Regions from separate parts of the Diaphorobacter sp. C33 genome, predicted to be linked through region 1. Evidence: riboswitches for the same ligand, from Rfam matches in the RefSeq annotation. Region 1 holds a riboswitch; the other holds the start of a gene.
The links. Region 1 has a riboswitch for glycine ahead of gcvT (glycine cleavage system aminomethyltransferase GcvT). Riboswitches for the same ligand answer to the same signal wherever they lie in the genome.

Region 1 (4,621 bases):
ATCATCACCACGCCCATGGCCTTCCCCGAAGTGTTCACTGCCCTGCAACAAGGCACGGTGGACGGCCAGGAAAACCCCCTGCCCGTCATCATCTCGGCCAAGTTCGACCAAGTACAAAAGCACCTCTCGCTGACGGGTCACGTGTACTCGCCCTGCCTCTTCGTGATGAACAAGGCGGTGTTCGACAAGCTCTCCCCTGCGGACAAGCAGGCCTTCATCGACGCCGCCAAGGAGGGCACCAAGGCCAACCGCGCTCGCGTGGACGAGGACGACGCCAAGGGCGTGGCCGACCTGCGCGCCAAGGGCATGACGGTGATCGACGATCTGGACAAGTCCAAGTTTGTCGCCGCGCTCGCGCCCGTGAACGCGCAGTTCGAGAAAGAGTTCGGCAAGGCCAACCTCGACAAGATCCGCAACTACAAGTGACGCTCACTTTTCAGTAGCTGCTACCGCCCGTGGATCATGCGCCACGGGCGTTTTTATTCATATTTTCGTGAGTGCGCATGAAAACCTTCTTCCTCTCCTGCGAGCGCTGGAGCACCGCCGTCGCCATGTGGGGCGCCTGCGCCATGCTGGCGCTGGCCTCGGCGCTCGGCATGTTCCAGATCCTGATGCGTTTCGTTTTCGAAGAGCCGGCCGAGTGGACCGAGGTGCTGATCCGCTTCAGCCTGATCTGGATGGTGTTCCTGGCGATTCCCATGGCATTCCGGCAGGGCGCCATGGTCAGCGTCGACGTGCTCTACCGCTGGAGCCCGCGCCCGCTGCGCCGCGTGCTGGACTGGGTGGTGTGCCTGGCAGCGCTGGCGCTCATCGCCGTGATCATCTGGTGGGGGTGGGACTACGCGCGCCGCGGCGGCGTGCAGTCGATGGCAGGGCTGGAGTCGGTTTCCATGTTCTGGGCCTATCTGGCCATGCCCGTGGGTGGGCTGTTCAGCATCCTCGGCATCGTGGGCAATCTGATCGACCCGCAGCGCCATGAACTGGAGACTGCCCAATGAGCGCCGCGCAGAGCCACCTCAAGCAAGCGAGCGACCCCCACGGGGGGCGACGAGTACATGAAATGACGCGCGTGGGGGCCCTATGACCACGGTCATGATCTCCACCATGGTGCTGTGCTTCGCGCTCACCATCTCCGTGGCCGTCTCCATCGGGCTGGCCTCCATCCTGGGCATCCAAGTGGCGAACGCCAACATGCTGATCTCCGTGAAGGAGATGTTCGCCTCCATCAACAAGTTTCCGCTCGCAGCCATTCCGTTCTTCATCCTGGCGGGCAACCTCATGGAGACCGGCGGTATTTCGCGCCGGCTCGTGGAGTTTGCCAAGAGCATCGTGGGCGGCGTGCAGGGCGGCCTGCCCATGACCTGCGTGCTCACCTGCATGATCTTCGCGGCCGTCTCAGGGTCATCGGTGGCGACCACGTTCGCCATCGGCGCCATCCTGATTCCTGCGCTCATCAAGCATGGCTACCCCACCAGCTACGCGGCCGCGCTGCAAGCCACCAGTGCCGAGCTGGGTGTGATCATCCCGCCGTCCATCCCCATGATCCTGTACGGTGTGGCGGCCGAGGTGTCGATTGGCGAGCTGTTCATCGCCGGCTTCGGCCCCGGCATCCTCATCAGCGGTGCGCTGATGTTGTTCGTCTGGGCGTATTGCAAGTACAAGGGCTGGGGCAAGCATGACGGCGACGGGCGCATGCCCTTCGGCCGCGCGCTGCTGCAGGCGGGCTGGGCACTGCTGATGCCGGTCATCATCCTGGGCGGCATCTACGGCGGCGTGTTCACGCCTACCGAGGCCTCTGCCGTGGCCGTGTTCTACGCGCTGGTGGTGGGCATGCTGATCTACCGCGAGATCCGCGTCGCGGACCTGTTCGCCATCCTGCGCAAGTCGGCCATCTCGTCGGCAGTGATCATGTTCATCATTGCCAATGCGGGCCTGTTTGCCTTCCTCATCACGCGCGCTGGCGTGCCGGACGCCATCGGCCGCTGGCTGCAGGAGGTGCTGCAGTCGCCCGCGCTGTTCCTGCTGGGCGTGAATGCCGCGCTGTTCGTGATCGGCATGTTCATCGAGACCAGCGCCGCCATCATCGTGCTGGCGCCGATCCTGGCGCCGGTGGCCCAGCACTTCGGCGTGGACCCGGTGCACTTCGGGCTGATCATGGTGGTGAACCTGGCGCTGGGCATGATCACGCCGCCCTTTGGCGTGAACCTGTTCGCGGCATGCACGGTGGCGCGCATCTCTCTGGATCGCATCGTCGCCCACCTGCTGCCGTTCGTGGGCGTGGTCCTGCTGTGCCTCCTGGTCATCACCTACGTGCCATCGCTTTCGCTGGCCCTGCGTGATCTCGTGTACGCAAAATAGATAGAATTCGTCCCGTCAGGAGAGAGTCTGCGCCCATCAGGGCCAGGCCGCCGAAGGCGCAGGCAGCAGCCGAACGCTCAGGCAAAAGGACTGGCGACACGCCCGCAGGGATGCGGGTGTTTCCCTTGCTGGAGAGAGGCCGCAGCAGCATGCGGCCCACCGAAGGAGCAAGCCCCGTGACATGCCATGCAGGCGGGGTGAATCTCTCAGGTAAAGCGGACAGCGGGGCAAATCGGCGATCGAGAGATCGCTCCACCATTTGCCTTCGCCCATTGCCATGTCCGCCATGTCCGACCTGCTCACCACTCCCCTCAACGCCCTGCACATCGAACTGGGCGCCCGCATGGTGCCCTTCGCCGGCTACTCCATGCCCGTGCAATACCCCATGGGCCTAATGGCCGAGCACCACCACACGCGCACGGCGGCCGGCCTGTTTGACGTGTCGCACATGGGGCAGCTCAAGCTGGTCGGCCCTGACGCCGCAGCCGCGTTCGAGACGCTGATGCCCGTGGACGTGGTCGACCTGCCCGTAGGCAAGCAGCGCTACGGCCTGCTGCTCAATGACGAGGGCGGCATCATCGACGACCTCATGTTCTTCCGCATGGCGCAGGACGAGCTCTTCGTAATCGTCAACGGCGCCTGCAAGGTGGGCGACATTGCCCACATCCAGGCGCGCATCGGCCAACGCTGCCAGGTGATTCCCATGCCCGACCAGGCCCTGCTCGCGCTGCAGGGCCCACAGGCGGCTGCGGTGCTCGCGCGTCTGGCACCAGGCGTGGACAAACTGGTGTTCATGACCGGCGGGCATTGCGACATCGCCGGGGCGCAGTGCTTCGTGACGCGCAGCGGCTACACCGGAGAGGACGGCTTCGAGATCTCGGTGCCCGCCGCGCAGGCCGAGGCCCTGGCGCGCACGCTGCTGGCCCAGCCCGAGGTCAAGCCCATCGGCCTGGGTGCACGCAATTCGCTGCGCCTGGAAGCCGGCTTGTGTCTGTATGGCAACGACATCGACACCACCACCACCCCGCCCGAAGCCGGCCTGAACTGGGCCATCCAGAAGGTGCGCCGTACAGGCGGCGCGCGCGCTGGCGGTTTTCCTGGTGCCGACAAGGTGCTGGCCCAGATCGACAGCCCGGCCACTCTCACGCGCAAGCGCGTGGGCCTGGTGGCGCTGGAGCGCGTGCCCGTGCGTGAGCACACCGAGTTGCAAAACGAGTCGGGCGAGCGCATCGGCGAAGTCACCAGCGGCCTGCTGGCCCCCACTGCCGACAAGCCCATCGCCCTGGCCTACGTAATGCCCGCCCATGCCGCCCCCGGCACCCGTGTGAACGCCATGGTGCGCGGCAAGGCCGTGCCCATGGAAGTGGCTGCCACGCCCTTTGTTCCCACACGCTACTACCGCGGCTGAATTCACCACGGCGAACTGCCACCGCGCCCAGGTCAGCCCGGCTACAGTGCGGGCTGACCACTCTCAAACCTTTTCCTTCCACCTCTTCTTCCCGGAGCCCCTCATGAGCATCCAGTTTTCCAAAGACCATGAATGGATCAACGCAGCCGACCCGGCCGCGGCCGTCGTCGGCATCACCGTCCACGCGCAGGATGCGTTGGGCGATGTGGTGTTCGTGGACCTGCCCGCGGTGGGCACCACCTTTGCCCAGGGCGACGTGGCCGGTGTGGTCGAGTCCGTCAAGGCCGCTGCCGATGTCTACATGCCCGTGTCCGGCGAAATCGTCGAGGTCAACGAGGCCCTGCGCGCCGACCCGTCCCTGGCCAACTCGGACCCGCTGGGCGCGGGCTGGTTCTTCAAGGTCAAGCTCAGCGACGCCGGCCAGCTCGCCGGCCTGATGGACGAAACGGCCTATACCGCCTTCGCCCAGAACGCCTGATGCACCCGCGGCGCCGTGCACACGGCGCCGCCGCACCGCCCCATCGCTCTTGAGACTGGTCCCTCGCCATGCAGATGCCCTCCCCCCTGCCCCTGGCGGCGCTCGAAAACGCCGCTGAATTCCTGCCCCGCCACATTGGCATCGACGCCGCCGACGAAGCACACATGCTGTCGGTGATCGGCGAGGCTTCGCGCCGCGCGCTCATTGATTCCATCGTGCCGCGCTCCATCGCGCGCCAGCGCCCCATGGACCTGCCCGCGCCGGCCACCGAGGCCGCAGCGCTGGCTGAACTCCAGGCCATTGCGTCGAAGAACCGCATCCTCAAGAGCTTCATCGGCCAGGGCTACTACGGCACGCACACGCCGGGCGTCATCCTG
Region 2 (4,621 bases), 1.4 Mb from region 1:
GGCCTTCTGCCAGCGCAACGTCGGCGCGGCCCGTGCCGACCTGATGCGCATCTGCGCCGAGATCCGTGAGGAGCTGTCGCCCCAACTCGAAGAGGCGCAGGCGCTGCCCGCCGCAGGCAGCGCGCCGCATGCCGAGCCGGCGGGCGGCCGGCGCATTTGCGGTGCGCTGTATGTGAGTTGCTCGGGCCGCGGCGGGCCGCACTTCGGTGGGCCCAGCGCCGAGCTGCAGATCGTGCGCCATGCGCTGGGCGATGTGCCCCTGGCGGGCTTCTTCGCCGGCGGCGAAATCGCCGCGCACCGGCTCTATGGCTACACGGGCGTGCTGACGGTGTTCGTCGCGCCGGACGGGGCTTTATAAGCCTTTTGGGCCTCTAGCGCCCGTCCACCAAGCGCAAGCAGCTATGCAATGCATAGCGCCGTGGCGCTTGCTCAAACGCCGATGACGGCGGGGCGGGGCGCCGCAGCAGGGCGCGGCAGGCCGCAGAACGCGAAGTCCAGCTCCGGCTCCAGCCCGCTCACGATGCGCGCGATGGACTTGCCCGAGCCGCAGGCGTGGGTCCAGCCCAGCGTGCCGTGGCCGGTGTTCAGGAACAGGTTGCCGTAACGCGTCTTGCCGATCAGCGGCACGTTGCTCGGCGTGGCGGGGCGCAGGCCGCTCCAGAACTGCGCCTGGCTCGCATCGCCCGCGCCGGGAAAGAGCTGCTCCACGCGCCGCACGATGGCTTCGCAGCGCACAGCGTTCAGTGCGCGCTCGTAGCCGTTGAGCTCGGCCGTCCCCGCGATGCGCAGCCGGTCGCCCTGCGCGCTGGTGTAGCGCGAGAAGACCAGCTTGTACTCATCGTCCGTCAGGCTCACCTGGTAGGCGGCGGCCGCGTCGCGCACCGGCAGCGTCACCGAATAGCCCTTGGCCGGGTAGATCGGCAGGCGCAGGGCCAGGGGCTGGGCCAGCAGCGGGCTGAATGCGCCCAACGCCAGCACGTAGGCGTCGCCGCGCACGCGCTCGTAGCCGCCGGCCTCGTTGGTGATCTCCACATGGTCGATGGCGCCGCCCGCCTGGTGCAGCGCGGTGATGTGGCAACCCAGGCGGAATTGCACGCCCGCGGCCTGGGCCACGCCGGCCAGCGCGCGCGTGAACAGGTGGGCGTCGCCGGACTCGTCCTCCGCCGTATAGGTGGCGCCCGCCAGCTGCGGGCGGACGTGGGCCAGGGCCGGCTCGATGCGCACGGCCTCGTCGGCATCCACCACGCGGCGGTGGCAGCCCAGCGCACGCATCTGCTCGGCGGGCGCCAGCGCGGCGTCGAACTCCTGGGTGCTGGTGTAGAAGTGCAGGATGCCCTGCGTGCGCTGGTCGTACTGCAGGCCCGTGTCGGTGCGCAGTTGCTGCAGCGTGCTGCGGCTGTAGCTGCCCAGGCTCACGATCTGCTCGATGTTGTGGCGCGTGCGCGCAGGCGTGCATTCGCGCAGGAATTGCAGGCCCCAGAGCCACTGGCGCATGTCCGCGCGCAGGCGAAACAAGAGCGGCGCATCCTCTTTGCCCAGCCACTGCAGCACCTTGAGCGGCGCGCCGGGGTTGGCCCAGGGCTCGGCGTGGCTGACCGAGATCTGGCCGCCGTTGGCGAAGCTGGTTTCCGCACCGGGCACAGCCTGCCGGTCGATGACGGTGACCTCGTGGCCGAGTTGCTGGAGGAAGTACGCAGAGGTGGTGCCGACGACGCCGGCGCCCAGAACGATCACGCGCATGGTTTACAAGCCTTTTTCAAGGTTTGCGCAGGCAGGGCGCGCGCGAGCAGCTATTGAATGAATAGCGAACAGCGGGCGCGACATGGCCTGGCTGCCGCTCCCCCTGTCCTTGGTACCTGAGAGATTCATGCCGCGCGGGACCGTGCGCGGCACTTGCTCCTTCGGTGCGCCACGGCGGGCGTGGCGGCTCTCCAGACGGCTGTGTGGATGTGCAGTTCGGAACCTGAGCGTGTATGGGAGTTTGCGCCTTCGGTGAAACGGCATGCAGCCGTTTGCTCTCCTGCGCCGGCCATCGTAGCGATGCGGGCGCGGCGCCCCCAGCGGGCTAACCCTCAGACCATGAACACGCTCTCAGGGCGGGGCGCCGGGCGCATGCTCAGGGGTAGACCGCTTCGCCCAGGTTGAGCATGAGGCGGTTGGCCCAGGCGAACAGCGAGGCGGCGTGCACCGTGTCCAGGATTTCCAGGTCGCTCAGGCCCGCGGCGCGCAGCGGCGCGAGGTGCTGCGGCCCGAATGCACCGGGCGCGCGCGTGAGCGCGGCGCTGGCCTGCGCCAGCGCGCGTTCGCGGGCGTTGGTGCCGGCGCTGTCGGGGTCGGTGAAGATCTGCGCGATCACGTCGTTGCGCTTGGCCAGCTGCTCGAAGCGCTGCGCATGCACCGACGCGCAGTACACGCAGCCGTTGATGCGCGAGACCACGGTGGTGGCCACCTCGCGCTCGGCGCGCGGCAGGCCGCCAGGCGCATACATGATGGCGTTGAACGCCTCCGAGCGCTCGGCGAGCACGCGGGGCTGGTGCGCCAGCACGAGGTAGAAGTCCGACGTGCGTGCCTTGGGGTGGCTTGCGTCCAGCACGGCGTTCTGCTCGGCGCTGGCGGTGGCGGGGTCCACCACGGGCAGCCAGGCCTTCCAGTCCAGCGTCTCGCTGGTGTAGCCGGCCAGGCGCAGCGGCTCGCCGGGCGGGGGCAGGTTGGCAGGGTGCACGAAGGGCGCGTCCGGCGTGGTGGGAGCGACCGCCGTGGCTGCGGTGCCCGCGGGGCCGAGGGCGGCCAGCGCCGCCACGCCGGCCACCAACCGCGCCTGGTAGGCCACGAAGCCGATGAGTTGCGCGAGCAGCACCACGTCCGGCGTGGCGAGGCCCGCCTGGGGCAGGGCGAGCAGGGCCGCGCGGTCGGCCGCAGCGGGCTGCGTGGCCAGCAGCTGCGTGAAATGCGTGATGGCTTGCCAGCGGGCATCCGCCGCGGGGGCGGGCAGGCCGGCCAGGCGCGCGCCGTAATAGTCGGCCAGCGTTGCCACGCCGCTGGCGGCCGCCACGGCCTGGGCCACGGACAGGCGCTCGGCCAGCGCCAGGCCCCCGGGCAGTGCTGGCGCGAGCAGCAGGTCTTCGCAGGCCTGGGTGGCGGTGATGGCCTTGGCGCGCTGTTGGCGCGCGGCCTGGGCATGGGGGGCATGGCCCAGGCGGGCGAGTTGGTCGATGGTGTCGGTCATGGCGAAGGCAGGATGCGTTGGGAGGTGTCGGCGGGCGTCCATTCGTCGCCCAGCAGTTCCGGCTCGGCATAGGCCTGCAGCGCGGCGAAGTGGTGCTCCACGTCCTCGCGGTACAGCAGGCCGGCGATGCCGCTGGCCAGGCGCCGTGCACCGTCGCTGATGGCGGGGATGTCGCCCGACACCGTGCCGTGTGACAGCGCCGCCGGGTAGCAGAAGCAGTGGATGCGGTCCAGGCCGGGGCAGGCGCCGGCGGCTTTCTCGCGGAATTCGAACGCCGGGCCGAGGTCGGGCGAGTCGGACAGTTCGCGGTCTTCATCGCCGGCGGGCGGCTGGTAGCGCTCGCCCCAGGTGCGCACATGGCGCGCAAACGGCGCGAACTCGGGCTTTTGTGCCCAGTCGATCACGAAGCCCGTGGCGAGAACCAGGAAGTCGAATGCGAACGTGCCCTGGGCCGTCGCCACGTGCAGCGCGTCGCCCACCTGCGTGACGCCCTGCACCGCGCAACCGAAGTGGAAGAACGCATGGGCGTGCCGCGACACGCGCAGCGTGCTGCCGTGCGGCGGCGGCACCTGCTGCACGTTGATGTAGTGGCGTATGCGCCACTTCCATGCGTCGGGCAGGTCGTGGTGCCCTTGCGTGAGGCCGGGCACGCCCGAGCCCTTGGACTTGTTCACCGTGGGCATGACCGCGCGACGCGCGATCAGGTCCACGCTGGCGGCGCCGCATTCCAGCGCCGTGCCGGCGCTGTCCATGGCGGACGAGCCCATGCCGATCACGCCCACGCGCTTGCCCTTGAGCGTGGCGTAGTCCAGCACGTCGGACGAATGCGCCCACAGGCCACCCTGTGCGGCGTGGGCCACGCCCCGCATGAAGGCAGGGACCTGCGGGCCGCCCAGGCCGTCGCGGCCCGTGGCCAGCACCACGCGGCGCGCCAGCCAGGTGGCGTGGCCGGTGGGGGTCTGCACGTCCACCGCCACCAGGCCGTCGGCGCGTGGGTGCACGGCGGTGACGGTGTGTTCATTGCGCACGTCGGCCTGCGTCACGCGGCGGTACCAGCGCAGGTAGTCCATCCACTGCAGGCGCGGGATCTTGTCGAGCGCGGCCCAGGCCTCGCGGCCCCACTGGGCCTCGAACCAGGCGCGGAAGGTGAGCGAGGGCACGCCGAGCGCGGGGCCGGTGAGCTCCTTGGGCGAGCGCAGCGTGTCCATGCGCGCCGTGGTGGCCCAGGGGCCCTCGTAGTCGGCGGGCGCGCGGTCCAGCAGCACGGCGGCAATGCCCTGCTGCGCCAGCGCCATGCTGGCCGCCAGGCCTGCCTGGCCGGCGCCGATGATGAGCACGTCGGTGACGGGCTGCCCTTCATGGGTGCGTGGAGGCAGCCATGCGCGGGCACGCCAG

Region 2: another riboswitch for glycine. It lies ahead of QY917_RS12490 (D-amino acid dehydrogenase); the one in region 1 lies ahead of gcvT (glycine cleavage system aminomethyltransferase GcvT).

The regions. Positions count from the first base shown of each region.
Region 1 covers NZ_CP129980.1:1,252,945-1,257,565, forward strand. The annotation lists gene QY917_RS05975 (TRAP transporter substrate-binding protein) at 1-426, shown strand, start outside; gene QY917_RS05980 (TRAP transporter small permease) at 504-998, shown strand; gene QY917_RS05985 (TRAP transporter large permease) at 1,081-2,358, shown strand; glycine riboswitch at 2,365-2,461, shown strand; glycine riboswitch at 2,477-2,591, shown strand; gene gcvT (glycine cleavage system aminomethyltransferase GcvT) at 2,636-3,766, shown strand; gene gcvH (glycine cleavage system protein GcvH) at 3,870-4,244, shown strand; gene gcvP (aminomethyl-transferring glycine dehydrogenase) at 4,313-4,621, shown strand, end outside.
Region 2 covers NZ_CP129980.1:2,645,285-2,649,905, reverse strand. The annotation lists gene QY917_RS12495 (FIST N-terminal domain-containing protein) at 1-358, shown strand, start outside; gene QY917_RS12490 (D-amino acid dehydrogenase) at 430-1,740, opposite strand; glycine riboswitch at 1,834-1,945, opposite strand; gene QY917_RS12485 (peroxidase-related enzyme) at 2,117-3,226, opposite strand; gene QY917_RS12480 (NAD(P)-binding domain-containing protein) at 3,223-4,621, opposite strand, start outside.